DNA from 2 places in the Bradyrhizobium sp. 45 genome. Region 1 is predicted to be linked to the other one. Evidence: riboswitches for the same ligand, from Rfam matches in the RefSeq annotation. Region 1 holds a riboswitch; the other holds the start of a gene.
The links. Region 1 has a riboswitch for cobalamin ahead of IVB42_RS34900 (TonB-dependent receptor). Riboswitches for the same ligand answer to the same signal wherever they lie in the genome.
Positions count from the first base shown of each region.

Region 2: linked by a shared signal. The riboswitch ahead of metE (5-methyltetrahydropteroyltriglutamate--homocysteine S-methyltransferase) and the one ahead of IVB42_RS34900 (TonB-dependent receptor) in region 1 are both predicted to bind cobalamin.

Region 1 is NZ_JADPIX010000143.1:507,863-516,517, reverse strand. It holds gene IVB42_RS34910 (hydantoinase/oxoprolinase family protein) at 1-1,452, opposite strand, end outside; gene IVB42_RS34905 (PepSY domain-containing protein) at 1,922-3,358, opposite strand; gene IVB42_RS34900 (TonB-dependent receptor) at 3,370-5,727, opposite strand; cobalamin riboswitch at 5,843-6,045, opposite strand; gene IVB42_RS34895 (histidine phosphatase family protein) at 6,118-6,690, shown strand; gene cobT (nicotinate-nucleotide--dimethylbenzimidazole phosphoribosyltransferase) at 6,691-7,743, opposite strand; gene cobF (precorrin-6A synthase (deacetylating)) at 7,759-8,508, opposite strand; gene IVB42_RS34880 (energy-coupling factor ABC transporter permease) at 8,554-8,655, opposite strand, start outside.
Region 2 is NZ_JADPIX010000046.1:27,251-35,905, forward strand. It holds gene IVB42_RS42225 (hypothetical protein) at 1-96, shown strand, start outside; gene IVB42_RS42230 (SMP-30/gluconolactonase/LRE family protein) at 220-1,080, shown strand; gene IVB42_RS06455 (GNAT family N-acetyltransferase) at 1,140-1,655, opposite strand; gene IVB42_RS06460 (EAL domain-containing response regulator) at 2,257-3,471, shown strand; gene IVB42_RS06465 (4Fe-4S binding protein) at 4,092-4,295, shown strand; gene IVB42_RS06470 (hypothetical protein) at 4,390-4,551, opposite strand; cobalamin riboswitch at 4,917-5,116, shown strand; gene metE (5-methyltetrahydropteroyltriglutamate--homocysteine S-methyltransferase) at 5,216-7,531, shown strand; gene IVB42_RS41995 (hypothetical protein) at 7,915-8,043, shown strand; gene IVB42_RS06480 (DUF6538 domain-containing protein) at 8,430-8,655, shown strand, end outside.

The DNA.
Region 1 (8,655 bases):
GAAGCTGAAATCGGCGGTGAGACAGCCCAGCGCCGAGAACGCGCTCGATGCACTGGGAACGACGACCTCGGCAATCCCGTAGAGATCGGCTAGGCCCGCGGCGTGCATCGGGCCGCCACCGCCAAAGGCGAGCAGCGTGCAGTCGCGCCCGTCGATGCCGCGCTCGACGGTGACGCGGCGGAGGGCGCGCGCCATTGTCGCGTTCGCGACCTTGATGATGCCGAGCGCGGTGTCGGTCAGGCTCAGCCCCAGAGTGCCCGCGATCGGTGCGATGACATCAGTCGCTGCCTTGATATCGATTCCGATCCGGTCGCCGAGTTTGGTTTCGGGATTGAGATAGCCGAGCACGGCGTTGGCATCGGTGATGGTCGGCTCGGTACCGCCGCGGCCGTAGCAGGCCGGTCCAGGCTCGGAGCCGGCGCTTTCCGGTCCGACCGTCAGGCCACCGGAGCCGTTGCGCACGATCGAGCCGCCGCCCGCCCCGATCGAGTGCACCGCGAGCATCGGCTGGCGCAGCGGCTTGTCGCCGAGCATGCGGCCGTCGGTCATCTCGGCCTGACCGTCGACGATCAGGCACACGTCGGTCGTGGTGCCGCCCATATCGAACGTCAGCATCCGGGACGTGCCGAGCTGGCGCGCGATGCTGACCGATGCGGAGACGCCGGCCGCGGGGCCCGACATCGCCATCACCAGCGGCCGCCGCTTCACGGCCGAGATCGGCACCATGGCGCCGGCCGAGTGAAACACCTGCAGGCCGGGACCGATCGGCAGCCGCAGCTCCAGTTCGCTGAGATATTCCACCGCAATCGGCATCGCCGCGGCGTTGAACACGGTCGCCGAAGTCCGCTCGTATTCGCGCGCCTCGGGATTGAGCTCGTGCGACAGCGAGACGTGGGCAACGACGCCCTTGAGCCGCTCGCCGAGCATCTTCTCGTGCAGCGGATTGGCATAGGCATGCAGCAGCGCGACCGCGACACTCTGCACGCCGGTCCCCTTCAGCCAGGCCACCAGACGCTCGATCTCCGCGTCATCCAGCGCCTTCAGCACCCGGCCCTCGTGATCGAGGCGCTCAGCAAGCCCGAAGCATCGTTCCGGCGGCACCAGCGGCAGCGATTTTGGTGGGACGTCGAGACGATAGAGATCGCGGCGGCGATAGCGCGCGATCTCCAGCACGTCGGCAAAGCCTTCGGTCGCCACCAGTGCCACTTTCGGCAGCCGTCCTTCGACAATGGCGTTGGTCACGCGCGTGGTGCCATGGACGAAGCGCTTGACCTCGCTCTTGCGCAGGCCGACCGCCTCGATCGCCTCCAGCATCGCCTGAACCGGAGCTTGAGGTCGCGACGGCACCTTCGCGATCCGTGCCTCCGCGGGGGAGTGTCGGATCGCGATGATGTCGGTGAAGGTGCCGCCGATATCGGTGCCGACTTCCCAGTGGTTTTCGTCAGTGCTCATGTGTGGGTCAGCTGCGGACGACATTCGAACCGGACGCCGGGTGGTTACCGTCCTTCGCGAGGTTCAATCGCAAACCGAGAGCGCTCATCATCATCCCCTGTCATGCCACCGCTGGCGAGCGTGCGACAGAGCGATGGCCTCGGGATAGGGCCAGAGTTGTCGCAATGCACTGGACCAGCCCGCGACCGGCGCGGCGCGGCGAGGCACATTTTAGTGCAGCCCTGCCCGCATGGAGAGCACGTCGGTGTGGATCGTTCGACGCGACATAAGTGCGGCGCACCACGAATTTTCCCGGACGAAACACCACATCCGCTGCAGCGCAATCCACGCGCCCCGCACGCACTGTCTAATTTGCAGGCGATCGACCGGCCCTACGGACCATCCGATTGCTTATGAGCTATGCATGGCAGTCGGCTCAGCCTCTCTTTATTGTACGATCAGTAAGCGGTGGTTTTGCCCGCTCCGGCTCTCAGGCCGCGAAGGACGGACGCAGGCGGCGCCAGCCGATGAGGATGCCCGTGATGGAGAAGAGAAAGCCAAGGGAGCAGAGCCCGACGACCAAGCCGTCGCGCAGCAACGGATGCGCGACGAGAACCGGAAAATCCAACGTATGCAGCGCGCCGTAGAACCAGCGATAAGCCCGCCGCGATGAATCCAGCCTTTGCAGCAAATTGCCGTCGGCGCCGTCGATGTCGAACCAGAGGTCACCGCAATACGAGCGGTAGACCGGGGCGCCCGGGACAGTGGACCGCGCGGGATAGTTGTCGTCCTCGGCAAGTACAGACGGACCGCCGCAGCCGGCCGCGAGGCGCGCGGTCAGCCCCTGGACCTCGTGCACATCCAGAGATCTCGTTGGTCCATCGCGGGGCGCATCCCCTGCCTCGATCAAGGTCTGACCGGCAAGGGCGATCCGATCCCGCCGATAGAGATTGCCGTTGAAGGCAAACCATTCGATCTCACGGGCCGACGGCGATACAGGCTGCCGATCGAGCGATGGGGCCGCCGTCCAGTTCGGTGAAGCGTTCATCACGCTGGATTCAGCGGAGGCCCATTGCCCGCGCGAGAACAGCCGCCCGTGATCCATGGAGAGCCAGCCGCTGAAAATCCAGCTCAGCACGAACACCATCGCAGCGAGGCCGATGAGATGATGCAGCGCGTGCCAGCCGCGATAGGGCGAGCCGATCAGACCGCTTCGAGGTTTGATCCGCGCAAGGCCGAGCACAGCGCCCAGCAAGGCCGCGATCAGGGCCAGCAGCGACAAGGTCCAGACCACGCGATCCCACAGCGACCAATTGCTTCGCAGGATCGTTGGATAGATCCAGTGCAGCACGCTGCCGACGAGATTCCAGGTCCGCTCGCTGCGCGTCGTATCCAGGACGATCTCGCCGGTGAGCGAGGAGACATAGACCTCCGTTCCAGCGGCGTCGCCCAGGGCAACCCGAAACAAGGGCCGGTGGCGGTCAAAGCCGTTCGGCACGCTCCATTGGTCATAGTCCGCGCGCGCAAGGATTGCGGCCCGCGCGGCATCCAGCCCGCGGCTGCGCGCGTGGTCTCGCGCGATGGCCAGCGCGACGTCGGAAGATGCGACCGAGGCGCCGGCTCCGTCGGAGGCGCGCACTGCGCCCGCGCGCGACGGCCCCGAGACGACATAGACCGGTCCGTCACTGCGCTGGATCAGGCGAACGCGAGTCGCATCAGCAATGCCGCTCGCGGCCACGGCATCGGCGACCGCAAGCTGCCTCGTCTCGGCGCCATCCAGCGGCCCAAGCCCGGCGAAGCGTTCCGCTTCCGTCAGAGACGGAAACGGAACGAAGTGCATCACGATTCCCGTCGCGAACCACATCGCGAACAGCAGGCAGAACGCGATCCCGAGCCATCGATGCAGCAGGACGATCGCGCGCATCATCGATCAGCATCCTACCATTTGAATGCGGCCGAGAGTTCATAGGTGCGCGGTGCACCCAAGAGGATCTGGTCGGGATAGAACGGATCGCCCCAGATCGCATAGCGCTTGTCGGCGATGTTGCGCACCCGGAAAGTCAGGCGAGCCTGGTCGACCGCGTTGAACACCGTCTTCGGGATGTCGACGAAGGCATAGACGTCCGCGACAGTGTAGGCCTTCATCGTCACGACATTCGCATCGGTGTTGTAGCGGTCGCCGACGTGACGGCCGGTGACGCCGACTTCCACGGGCCACGGCGTGAAGAACCGATACGACGCTCCGGCATTCGCCACGACGCGCGGCACGTTCGGCGGCGTGCTGCCGGAGAACGAGCCGCCGACAAAATTAAAGTCGGCGTAGCGCGCATCGACATAGGCGATGTTGCCCCAGAGACGCAGGGGATCGATCGGACGCACGGACGCGGCAAGCTCGACGCCCTTCGATTCCTGCCGTCCGGCAAGGTTGAGCTGCATGCCGCCGGCCGCGGCATAGACGTTCTTGCGCAGGATGTCGTAGGCCGAGAACGACCACTCCGCCCGGTTGTCCCAGAACAGGTGCTTGACGCCGGTCTCGTAGGTGCGCGCGGTGGTCAGGTTCAGCGGATCGGTCGGATTGAGCAGGAAGATGTTGTTGGCCGAGATGTCGGCGCCGGTGGCGTATTGGCTGAAAAAGGTCAGGCCCGGTACGGCTTCCCAGGTGTAGCCGATACGGCCCGTGGTCGGGACCCAGGATTGCGAGAACGGGAAGTTCGCCTTCTCCAGACCGAACTTGTCGGTCGAATTGCGGTCGAGCCCGATATGCTCGACGCGCAGGCCGCCGACCAGCGCAAAGCTGCGCGTGAACTTCAGCCGGTCCTCGAATGACAGCGCCTCATTGTCGATGCGCGCGGTCTGCTGCTGAATGGTGAGCAGGCCGTAATAGCCGCGAGGCGGATCGACCAGCGGAACGGAATCGCCGGGGAAATTTGCGGCGCCCGGCCTCACGAAATCAAGGTAGCTTGAGGAAAGCGTCGTGACCAAACGGTTGTCAAAGCCGGCGATATTCGCATCCCAGATCAAATCGGTGACGTTGCCGACCAAGCGTTGGCTGTGCGCGACATAGAAGCGCTCACGATCGACCATGTTGGTCCCGGAATTGAACGCCTCGATCTCATTGTTGAACCATGTGCGCTCAGCTCCGTAAGCATAGGCTTGACTTTTCAGCGTCAGGTCGGGCGCCAGATTCAGCTCGAAACCGCCGCGCAGCCACACCTCCTTCGCCACGTTCTTGTTGTCGAGGACGTTGTAGTTGGTATTGAAGGTGCGGTCGTCGATCGTGACCGCACCGAGATCGGTTTTGTTGTAGTTCGAGACGTAATTGCCGGAAACGATCCCCGTCGTCGCATGCGAGCCGCTGAAGGCAATCGGCACCAGCGGCGCACCCCAATAGGCTTTCGAGCGATCTTCGCGATACTCGATCGCGCCCCAGACCTTGAGGCTGTCGGAGATGCGGTAGTTGAGCTGGCCGGAGACATCGACCGTCTTGGTGTTGGTGTCGTCGGCAAAGCCGTTGAGCGAGGAACGGCTGACGTCGAAGCGGTAGTCCAGCCCCTGCACATTGGTGCTGCCGCCCGAGCCGTAATGCGCCCGGAACGAGTTCAGCGAGTCCCAGGAGAAATCCGCCTCGTTCCGGATCGGACCGGTGTGCGGCTGCTTGGTGACGAAGTTGATCGCGCCGCCGGCGGCGCCCTCGCCTGACATCAGTGATGCCGGACCCTTCAGGAATTCGACAGCCTCCAGATTGGCCGTGTCCATGATCCGCGAGGTCATGTTCTGCGGACCGATCTTGATGCCGTTGTAGAGCGTGTTGATCTGGCTGTTGGTGAAGCCGCGCATGGAGAAAGCCGAAGGCTCGGCCGGATTGTCGCCGGCTGTGACGCCCACCGCTCCCTGCGCGACGTCGGAGACTGTGCGGTAGCCCTGCTCGCGCATGGTTGCGGCCGAGATCACCTCCACGGTCGCGGGTGTTTCTCGCACGGTCAGGTCGAGGCGCGAAGCGCTTTCGGCGACGGCATTGGTGTTGAGCGGCGTCTGTGCCGCCGTGGTCGGCACGACGGGCTTGGGCACTGCGGATGCAGTCCCCGGCCGGCGCGCTGCTGCGCGGCGTGAGCTCTGCGCGTCCCGTCCGGCCGGGCTGGACTGCCTGCGGGATTGTGGCGCCGACACCTCGACGGGCGGCAGTGGCTCGCGGGCCTGCTGCGCCAAGGCCGCTGGCATGTCGATGGCGACGAAAGATGTGAGAGCGGCGGATGCCAGTAGGAAACGGCGTGGTCGTACGATACGAAGGGAATACACGGTCTTGGACCTCGGAGTGACGTCAGTGGCACGTCACCGCGAACCAGGGTCCCATCGTCCGGCTTGCAGCCTTCCGATGAAGCCGAATGTCTGTACTCCCCGACCGACATCTTCGCGTGTGACCACGGCTGACGGCAGGTCTCCTGGCTCGCGGGTCAGTACCTTGCATCGCCTTCCCGGGACCGAGATACCCAGTGGCTCGTGACGCAAGATTCGCCGCTTACAGTTGCGGGGGCAGCCACGGCATTGGGGACAAACTCCCCGCACCGCATTCCCTTTTCATCCCCTCTCGGGGAAACCGTCGCGAGCATCTAGGATTACGATCCAGACAGAGTCAATGTGCCAGTTGCGGCGTTATTGCCACAACGACCAGTTTCCTTGGAGATAAGCATGGGAGGCGAGACCTTCCTCTGGCTGATACGGCACGCGCCCGTCGATGGCGTCGCGGGGACGATCCATGCGGCCGACGCACCGGCCGATCTCGGCGCTCGGGCGCAGCTGGAGGCACTGCGGCAGCGCCTGCCACGGGACGCCGCGAGCTATGCGAGCCCGTCGCGGCGCACCGTCGAAACGGCCCGCGCGCTGGGGCTCGAGCCGCTGCAGCTGGACGAATTCAGCGAGCAAGACTTTGGCGACTGGACCGGCCGTCGGCATGACGAACTCGCCGCGACCGGTGGCGAGGCCTATGCACGGTTCTGGAGCGATCTGGCGCGCGGACGGCCGCCCGGCGGCGAAAGCTTTGAGGAACAGGTCGCGCGGGTCCGCCTGGGTTTGTCGAAGATCGGCACCGGGGCCGCAACGCTCGTCGTGCATTCCGGCACGATCCGGGCGGCGCTGTGCATCGCGCTCGACCTGACGCCACAAGCGGCCCTGCGCTTCATGATCGATCCGCTGTCGCTGACCAGGATTGACCGCCTCGCGACCGGCTGGCGCGTCGTCTCCGTCAATCAGCGGACGATTTGATCAGGCCGGACGATCAGGCACATTGGCCTGCGCAAAGGTCGCCATGCCGTTGTGGAGCGCGCAGGCCGACCGCACCAGCGGCAGCGCGATGGCCGCGCCCGATCCTTCGCCGAGCCTGAGATCCAGGCTGATCAGCGGCTGCACGTTCAGCGCGCGCAGCACCAGCCGATGCCCCTGCTCCGCCGACTGGTGCGAGGCCAGCAGGAACAGCTGGCACGAAGGGTTGAGCCGCACCGCCGCCAGCGCCGCGACCGACACGATGAAGCCGTCGATCAACACGGGGATGCGGTGCTGTGCAGCCGCGATAACGGCACCGCAGATGGCGGCGATCTCGAGACCGCCGACGGCGCACAGGATCTTTTCGGGCGCAGCGCCCGCAATGTCATGGCGTGCGATTGCAGCGTCGATCACCCGCGCCTTGTGCACACGGCCGGCCGCGTCGATGCCGGTACCGCTGCCCGCGACCTCCGCGGCGCTCACGCCGAGCAAGCCGGCCGCGATCGCCGCCGATGTCGTGGTGTTGCCGATGCCCATCTCGCCGAAGATCAGAAGATCGGGCTGCCCGGCCTGTGCGCGCGTCACCGCACGTCGGCCGGCTTCGAACGCAAATGCCAGCTCCGTGGGGGTGAGCGCAGCTTCGACGCTGAAATCGCGCGTACCGCTGCGCGGCTTGTCGGTCATGATTCCAGCCATCTCCCCCTGCGCCAGCGTGCCGGCGTCGACGACCTCCAGGCTGGAGCCCAGCTCACGCGCGAGCACCGAGATTGCCGCACCGCCGGAGGCAAAGTTCGCCAGCATCGCGATGGTCACTTCCTGCGGATAGGCCGAGACGCCCTGCGCGACGATGCCGTGATCGCCGGCGAAGATGATGATCGGCACCCGCGCCGCGCGCGGCTGCTCGGTTGCTTGCAGGCCCGCAAGCTCGATCGCGAGCTGCTCGAGCCGGCCGAGCGCGCCGGTCGGTTTCGTCAGTTGCGCCTGCCGCGCCACCGCCGCCTCGCGGTGGACTGCGGAGATATCGGGGCATTGTTGGGTGACCCATTCGGGGAGCATGCTGCCTCGCTTGCCTCACGGCCTGCGCTTGAGGATGTAACTGTCCATGATCCAGCCGTGCCGTTCGCGCGCCTCTTGCCGCACGGCGACGATGCGCGGGCCGATCTCGGCCAGCGCGCCGGACATCACGATCTGATCGGGCATGCCGAGATAGGCCCCCCACCAGATGTGCAGGCCCGCCGGATCAAGCGACTGGAATGCCGTGCCGCCGTCGAGCATCACCACCACGGTGTCGACACCTGCCGGCCAACCGCCATCGCGCAAGCGGCGTCCGGTCGTGATCAGAAACGGCTCGCCGATGTCGTTGAGCGGCATCGCATGCGCCGCGCACAGCGTCTGGATCGAGGTGATGCCGGGCACGACTTCGATTGTCGGCAAGGGATCGAGCCGCCGCGCGATACGCAGCGAGGAATCGTAAAGCGAGGGATCGCCCCAGATCAACAGCGCGACCTTGCCTTCGCCTTCGAGATGATCCCCGATCGTCTGCGACCAGACGGCGGCCACGGCATCATGCCAATCGTCCACGCCCTTGCGATAGTCCGCTTCAGCGGCGTCCCGCACGGGCAGATCGAACTCGGCAATACGCGTCCTGTCGCTGGTGAGCGCATCCGCGCAGATCGTCCGCCTGAGATCGGCGAGATCGGATTTTGTAGTCCCCTTGCGCGGGATCAGGACGAGATCGGCCGCGTCGATGGCAGTAATCGCGGCGCGCGTCAGCTGCTCGGGATCGCCGCAACCGATGCCTATCAGAGAGAGCGTGAGCATCGTGGCTGCGAAGGGCGGCCATCATGGCCGCCCGTTCGCTTGTCTCTAGGCCGCGTTGTGCAAACGCGGCGTGACGAGGCCGGGCGCGGTGACGCCGCGCAACGACTTCGCCAGCGCGAGCACGCCGAGATCGGCGAGCGGCTCGAT
Region 2 (8,655 bases), on a different contig from region 1:
GAGCTCGATCCGCAGCGGGATACTATCAGCCCGCTTCTGGGGCAACCGCAATTGCGAGTCCTTCAGAGGCTGCAACGACCTGCATGCCGCGACTAACAGCGACATCTATTTCACCGATCAGGGGCGAACTGGAGTGCACGATCCGACCGGCTCGGTGTCCGACTGTGTCCTGCCGGCCGGCTCGATTGCCTGATTTCGAACTGGCCAAGCCCGAGCGGGCTGGTGCTCAGCGCCGACGAGGCCGTGTTGTTCGTTGCAATGACGCGCGACAACAGCAGCGGGCGCGTGCCGTTGATGCGTGACGGCGGGGCTGCGAAGGTGGGACGGTTCAGCTTGTCCTTCGGGACCAGCGGTCCTGACGGGCTGACGATGGATCAAAACGGGCGGCTCTTTGTCGCGCTCGCCTCCCTCGGCCACGTCTTCATCATGGCGCCGAACGGCGAAACGATCGCCCGCATCAAGTCCTGCGCTGGGGCGACCTGCACGAGCCTCGTATTGGACGCGGCAAACGGCACATTGCTCATTACGGAATCCTCTACCGGATCAGTGTTGATGGCTGATTTCGTCACCTTCCTTGAACGTTCGCCAGCAGGAGCGATAGCGTGGTACCGAATCCCTTTACGCGACGGTCCACCGAATCAAGTTGCAGGAAGAAGCCCCATAGATGATTGGCTTGCCAGTTGCCGAGGCATTGGACTTGGCGACGAATGGATCGCATTTGTGTGCGGTGATCCCAAACTGGCGGCATCGTGTGGGAAGCACGAAAGAACCACTCGGCTATCGTTTGTAAGGCTGGGTCGGGCTTCGCCCGCAACGGGCCGCCGCCGACCTGGCTCCGCGCCTTCTAGCCGGGCAGGTTTCCGCTCGCGGTCCACGAGCCTTGACAAGACCATCGTATCGCTCCGCACCATGAAGAACGATTTGATGGTGGATACCCGCCAAAAAAGTCGAAGAGGTAACCCGCTCGCAGTGGGAGTAAGCACCGCATCAGCGCCGAGGTTCTCGATTGTCCTCGGCCGCGACGCACGCGTTGGAGCGTTCGTTTTGAGAAGCAACAAGCAGCAGGATTTTCTGCCTTGAAAGTCTTTAGTGACAGGACCAGGAGCGCTTTTAAGTGTGGAGCAGACGTCGCAGTACTGTCATAGCCTCTTGCGCGCGCGCAATCCTCCAACCCGATATCCCCTCTCCTCGTAGAAACCGCGTACCCGTTCTAAGGCCGGATAGCCATCAGGGGGCAACGCAACCTCAATCATCTGCCAGCCTCGGCGCTTCGCCTCCGAATGTACCGCCTCGAGCAGATGCCCACCGCGGTCAGAGCTTCGGAAGTCCCGAGAAATCCATAGCTCCTGAAGCACGCCGTACGCTCCAGCTGCTCTCACGGCCAGTACGGCGGAGATGGCAGCGATCCCTAAAATCTGCCCGGTGGCTTGTTCCTCGATGACAAAAATGAAGCCCTCTTCGGGATCCTGAATCAGGCGCAAAGCAGTCTGCTTTGCGCCTTCAAGGCTGAACTCTGGTCCGGGACCACCTAATTCAGAAAGTAGCTTTCCGACGGCTTCTACGATCGCGTTCTCATCTCCTGGCACGCCTTTGCGCAAAGCCGTGCCCCCGTGGGGCAAGTCTTGCGCTTCAGCGCCAACACGAACACCCGTCACGTTAGTCCCTCCAGTCCCTCTTGAGGATATCCATGTTCAGAAGGATACAGAGAACGCAACTGAGAGAAACTATCAAGCTCGATAGGGAATAGGACGTCCGCACTCGCTATAACCAACAGAGGTGAGGTAAGTGCAAGCTGTTGCCGTTCTCAGAATCGACCGCGGCTTGACCCGCTGCGAACTCATGATGGATCTCCTTCGACTAGATAGGGAATCCACGAGACGGCACATTCGCGCGTGGGCAGGCCGGCCATGCCGATCAAACATTTCGTAGGAGTGATTGCTGATCATCACTCACGAGAGTCGATTCAGTACATCTTGCAGCATGATCATCGCCGTGGCATAGGGCGCATCAGCTCGGCGCGTCCGAAGGTGAGATTCCCCACACTCGTGTGCGTCACTCGTACAAAGTTGCGCGAGCCGGGACAGGTATCATACGCGTGCGCCCGACAAAATCGTCCGAACAACATCGCGAAAAGATTTTGCACGCTAATGCACTATCTTAAGCTTACCTCGAAGAATCGAAAGATAATGGCAAGCACTGCTTGTTTGGACCTTCGCTCCTCGTTTAAGGGACCTTCACGGAAGGGGAGTGGTTGCGATGGAGCATGGGCAGGCCGAACTGGTCGGAGGGAAACCTGTAATCTTCGGCCAGCGTAAGGTGCGGCCGCGAGCGTGCGTGGCCGTGGGCAAGCGGCATCTGCGCGCCTTTCTACGCGATGTGCTAGAGGATATGGGGTTTGTGATCAGCGAATGCGGGACTGCTGACGAGCTGCCGCGCGTACTCTGCACGGACTTCCCTGATCTGATCCTGCTCGGCATTGGCTCGGATCGCATCGAGCCTGGACGATTGCTCGAGATACTCGTACGCGAAGAATTTGCAGGCAGAGTGCTGGCATTCGGCGCCCGCGAGTCGATCGTCATGACGGCAGTGCAGCAGGTCGGGGGCGAATATGGACTTGATATGCTGCCGCCGCTGAGGACGCCGTTTGCAGCCGAGACGCTGCGCGATCGGGTCGCCATGCTCTTGCCCAGAGAGCCGGCGCCCCGTCCCGCAGTCCATGTCGGAGAAGCCTTACACGCTGGCTGGCTTGAGCTTTGGTATGAGCCGAACTTCGACCCGTGTACCCTCAGCCGCCGCGGCGCCGAGGCGCTTGTGCGAATGCGGCATCCGACCTGGGGCGTTGTTCCACCAGCGTATTTCATCCCGGAGGCTCACGATCCGCATTTTAGGGACTTGTCGCAGTTCGTGATCGACCGCGCGATCAAGGATTGGAAGTATCTTCTGGAGCAGCAAACTTCGACCGATCTCTCCATCAATCTCCCGGCAGCATTCCTGATTGACCCGCAGGCGGTACGCGATCTCTGTCAGCGCATGCCGTCGCACCCCGCTTTCGGCGGCTTGACGATCGAAATCGAGAGCGAGGAAGCGATCCAGAACCTAGATCTCCTGATCGAGGTCGCGCGTGAGGTTCGCTTTCACAACATTGGCCTTGCAATCGACAATATCGGCGCCAATTGGCCGCAGCTGATGGGGCTCGAAAAATTCCCGTTCATGAAATTAAAAGTGGACCGGCAGTACGTCGCCGGTTGCGGAAATGGGCCCCTGAAGCGAACGGTGTGCCGCCATATCGTCGATCTAGCCAAAGAGTACAGTGTGCGCACCGTCGCCGCAGGCGTGGAGAGCCACGCCGACCTGATCGCTGTGACCGAACTCGGCTTCGACCTTGCGCAGGGCCATCTGTTCGGAAAGGCCATGTCGCTGAAGCAATTTGCACAGTCATCTTTCAGCCCTGTTCCACTTCGTCCAAAATAGTTGCATGAGGAGTGACTGAGCACAGCCAGGCAAAGCGTACCAGCGCTGGCCCGCGCGGCCATGCCTACTCGGCACCAGGCATGCGGCTGACAGCAATTAAATCGGCCACTTTGCAAACCCAGTATCGCTTCTCCCGGCCCAACTTCATTTCCCTCCGAAGCGATGCCGAAGGTTATTGTAGCACAAAGCCCTTTTGGCAAGCCTCCAGCGAGTCAATCCGCGGAGTTAACGTTGCAGGCGTGAGCGCGGCTTGGACAAAATCTCCGGTCAGGGCGTGTGACCGGAGGTTTGCCGACATCCGGCGTAGACGTGCGTCGGCTCGCGGCTTCTACTCGCGCCGCCGGTTTCGGGAATCGTCGAGCGTCGCTTGGCCCCGCGCTGCCATGCCAGACAAACCGACGGAAGCTCGCAGCAGTCGAGTCGCGACTGGCTATCGGAGTAGGGGCCCGAGGGCTCGCACGGCTTGATATTGAAGCGGCCCATGCTGTCGCAGATGCAACATGGTCTCAGACCCCGCACAGCACCATTGGGCAAGTTGCCCATCATTGAGCGCGCCTGTCCTTGGCACGGCATTTGAAAGGGATCGCCAATGGCATCGCTCGCCTAAGGAGTCGGAAGGCATGGCTTACAAGATCGTCGCTTCGCAATGTACCGTTTGTGGGGCATGTGAGTTCGAGTGTCCCAACGCGGCGATCAGCCTCAAGCGCGACATTTACGTTATCGATGCAAAAAAGTGTACGGAGTGCGAGGGCCATTCCGACACGCCGCAATGCGCTGTGGTCTGTCCGGTGCCTGACACCTGTGTCCCGTCTAAGACAACATAAGCAGCCCGCGTCCAGAAGGCTTCCGCAAGTCAGCGTGCATCCTGACGTCCGGAACTGTTCCTGCGATGCCGCGCAGGCCAACGTCCAGGCTGCACTACTCGCCAGCGGCGACGGAAACAACGAAGGCGCGGCCAAAGTCGCTCAGCACGTAAGTGCTTGGCACACCGAAGGAGATCATCTTGACCAACGCGACGGAGCGATCGAGCTCACGGCTCGTCGCGGGGTCCGCCGAACACAGGCAGTCCGGCCTGATCATCCGTTTGATCCTGGAGCAATCCGGCCTTGACAATTCCTAAGGAGCCTCATGGCGCTGTGATCAAGCGGATGCCGGCCGAGGATGATCGCAAACGTCCTCGCGGGCGAGTTCGAGAAGCTGCAAAAGACCGGATTTGTCGCGATCACGCAGATGTCGAAGCGCGATCGCGTTCGTTCTGCTTGCGTTGGCTCATCCGAGTACGCCAAGCGGGTGTTGACGGACGCATTCACAAGCGGAGGCTCCACAGATCTAGGCGTTGTTACCAGGCCGGGAGTAAGACCGTTGTGCCCTAGCTGGTACAGCTCGCAATCGCTTGGGCAATATCGCGGCGACACTTAGTAGGTTGACGGATCGATCCTCGTGCGCCTAATGCCAGTCGTCGTGGTCTTCGGATTCGTTTGATCCGGAGCTAAGAGGGAAGCCGGTGCAATGCCGGCGCTGCCCCCGCAACTGTAAGCGGCGAGCCGCTGTCCAACGAAGTCACTGAAGCCATGCGGCTTCGGGAAGGCCGGACAGCAGCGACGACCCGCGAGCCAGGAGACCTGCCTCGACAATATATCGTCCACGGGCGGGGTGTCCCGGTGTGCGCCAAGCAGCTGTCGCTCACGCGATATTCGCTGCATGCGTCCGCCATGGCCTTTGCCCCAATCATGGGGTCTGAGCTATGTCTTTTCTTTCGCTTCCCGTTGCCACACTGGGGACGTCACGCATCGGCCCACGACGCGAACTCAAAGTCGCGCTCGAGAGCTACTGGGCGGGAAACTCCAGCGAAGCCGAGCTCCTCGAGGCGGGGAGTGGACTTCGTGCCGCTAATTGGGCACGGCAGAAATCCCGCGGTGCGACCGTCATTCCTTCGAATGACTTCTCGTTTTACGATCATGTGCTCGATACCAGCCTAATGGTCGGCGCCATTCCCGACGTCTACGGCTGGACCGAAGGTCCTGTGTCGCTCAAGACCTACTTCACCATGGCGCGTGGCGCTCAGGACGGTGGTCACGCTCAGCATGGGCCTGGCGTAGCCGCACAGGAAATGACGAAGTGGTTCGATACCAACTACCACTACATGGTGCCGGAATTTCACCGGGATCAGATCTTTAAGTATTCCTCTCGAAAGCCGATCGAGGAATATGAGGAGGCAAAAAGCCTCGGCTACCAAACGCGCCCCGTCCTAGTTGGCCCAGTCACTTTCCTGAAGCTTGGCAAAAGCGCAAATCCCGCATTCAATCCGCTGTCGCTGCTCGATCGGCTCCTCCCAGTCTATGTCGATGTTCTCCGCGAACTATCCTCGCGCGGTGCTGAATGGGTTCAGCTGGACGAGCCATGCCTAGTGATGGACGTCGACGAAGCATCGCGGGCGGCTGTCCGCCGGGCCTATGCTCATTTCGCAAAGCTTGTGCCGGCCCTTAAAATCATGCTGGCCACATATTTCGGGGCTATCGGCGACAATCTTGAAACAACCTTGGCCTTGCCCGTTGCCGGGCTTCATGTGGATCTGGTTCGGGCACCTGACCAGTTGGACGCAATTGTCGCCACAACCCGTAGAGATCTCGTGGTCTCACTAGGCGTCGTTGATGGTCGGAACGTGTGGCGCTCCAATCTTCCGGCGCTGCTCGACCAACTTGCTCCTATGGTCCAAAAATTGGGCAGGCACCGTGTTCAGATTGCTCCTTCCTGCTCGCTGCTTCATGTTCCGATCGACATTGAGCTAGAGACCGATCTCGATCCCAATCTGAAGACATGGCTGGCGTTCTCAGTTCAGAAGATCAAGGAACTTTCGATATTGGGCAAAGCGCTGGCCGGCCATGCTGCCGAGGTGGCCGATGAACTTGCGCTTTCGGAGGAGGCAGCCGTCACCCGCGAAACATCGCCCGAGATCCACAATGCGAATGTCGCCGGACGAATCGCCGCGATCGACCATAGCATGCTTCGCCGTCGCAGTGCGTTCACCCAGCGTGCCGACGTCCAGCGCGTCGCGTTCGCTTTGCCGATGTTTCCAACGACAACCATCGGATCCTTCCCGCAAACGGCCGATGTCCGGAATGCGCGCGCGGCTCATGCGCGGGGAACGTTGAATGACACGCAGTACGAGCAGCTTCTGAAAGCGGAGACAGCCCGTACCGTGAAGTGGCAGGAAGATATCGGCCTGGACGTGCTCGTACACGGTGAGTTCGAGCGCAATGACATGGTTCAATACTTTGCCGAGCAGCTGTTGGGCTTCGCTTTCACCAAGCATGGCTGGGTTCAGTCTTATGGCTCGCGGTACGTTCGTCCGCCTATCCTGTTCGGAGATGTCTCCCGGCCGAAGCCCATGACCGTTGAATGGTGGCGCTATGCGCAGTCTCTGACCAAAAAACCCGTCAAGGCTATGCTGACCGGACCGGTGACCATCCTTAACTGGTCGTTTGTCCGTGACGACATCTCGCGGCGCGAGACATGCCGACAGATCGCTCTCGCGATCCGAGATGAGGTCATCGACCTTGAGGCGGCTGGAGCGACCATGATCCAGATCGACGAGGCTGCGTTGCGGGAGGGATTGCCGCTACGCAAATCGCAGTGGAAGAACTATCTCGATTGGGCGGTGGACAGCTTCCGCCTTTGCTCCTCCGTGGTCGCCGACGGAACTCAGATCCATACTCACATGTGTTATTCCGAGTTCAACGAAATCATCGATGCGATCGCAGCAATGGATGCCGACGTCATTTCAATCGAGACGTCGCGTTCTAAGATGGAATTGCTCGAGGCCTTCAAGAGCTACAAATATCCAAATGAGATCGGGCCCGGCGTCTATGACATTCATTCACCGCGCATTCCCGCAGCGGCGGAAATCAAGCAGCTGATTGTGTTGGCGCGGCAGCGAGTTTCCGATCGGCAGCTCTGGATCAATCCCGACTGCGGACTGAAAACGCGAAGGTGGGAGGAGGTGCGTCCCGCGCTCGTCAATATGGTGGCCGCCGCACGCGAGTTGCGGGCCGAGCCATGATGGGCCGGAGCGTTTCGCCAACGCGTTTGTGAACAAGATGCACGCGCTTTGGGGGCTTACGATGTCCTTGGGAGCTTTCAAAGTTCCCAGCGCCGCGGAATGCGGGCGGGCGTCGGCGGAGGCGGTCGCATACAACCGGCGACAAGCTCGATTCTCGACCCGACGGCCGACAGCATGCCGGCGAGGTCCGATCAGGTCCTATTGCGACGTCATTAACGCTCGACGCGAAGCACAGCCCGACTTTTTCATTTATCCATCGCGTGGATGCGTCTCATCACAACAATCTATTTTACGGTCCTTACGGAACGTCATACGAAATTCAGGCCCTGGCACGCTCTTCGGGAGAGGTAATCGAGCGTTGTTGGTTTTTGGGGACGTACCAAATGCTGCTGTGCGACGGCAAACTGCCGCTTGTGTTTCAGGGCACGGCAGCCAAACCGGCGCAGGATCCCATCTCCGTCAAGGCACTGCCGTCCCAACCGGACAGCGGGCGAGTGGTGGAAAAGTCGTGAAGTTTCCGACAGGAGCGGAAGGCAAACGGCTCCAGATTTCGCGCGGAGTGATATCCGTTTCTCCTTGTTTGACGGCGAATGCCCTCGCCGAAGATCGATCGGCGGTAAGTCCTCCCTGCCGACGAAAGCTGGTGCGATGCGTAAAGCAGCGTCGTTCCTGCGTGACTTTCGCCTGGCCTCCGGAGGAGGCCGGGCTTTTTTTGGTGCGCCAGGCATGGCGCGGACCGCCGTGACTGGCGCGATTCGACCGGAGTGGTGTCCGGTCGATGACTTGGAGGTCAGAGTCCTTTCCTGGGCACCATCGCTCTTCTAAGAGCGTGAAATCCAAAGCAAATTAGCAAATTCAACGGCTTGCCCGCTCCTCAGTGGTACAGAAGAGTGGTACAATGCCGTTGGCTATGTCGCGTCCGTGGAAGCATCCCAAAACTGGAATCTATCAGCTTCGAAAAGCTGTTCCCGACGATTTGCGCAAGATCGTCGGCAAGCGCGAGGAGAAGGTAAGCCTTCAAACCCGCGATCCGGGCGACGCCAAACAGCGCTTTGCGAAGGCGCTTGCCGAACTCGAGGCCCGGTGGGCCAACTTGCGCGCTGGGCCGAAACTTCTGACTGAAC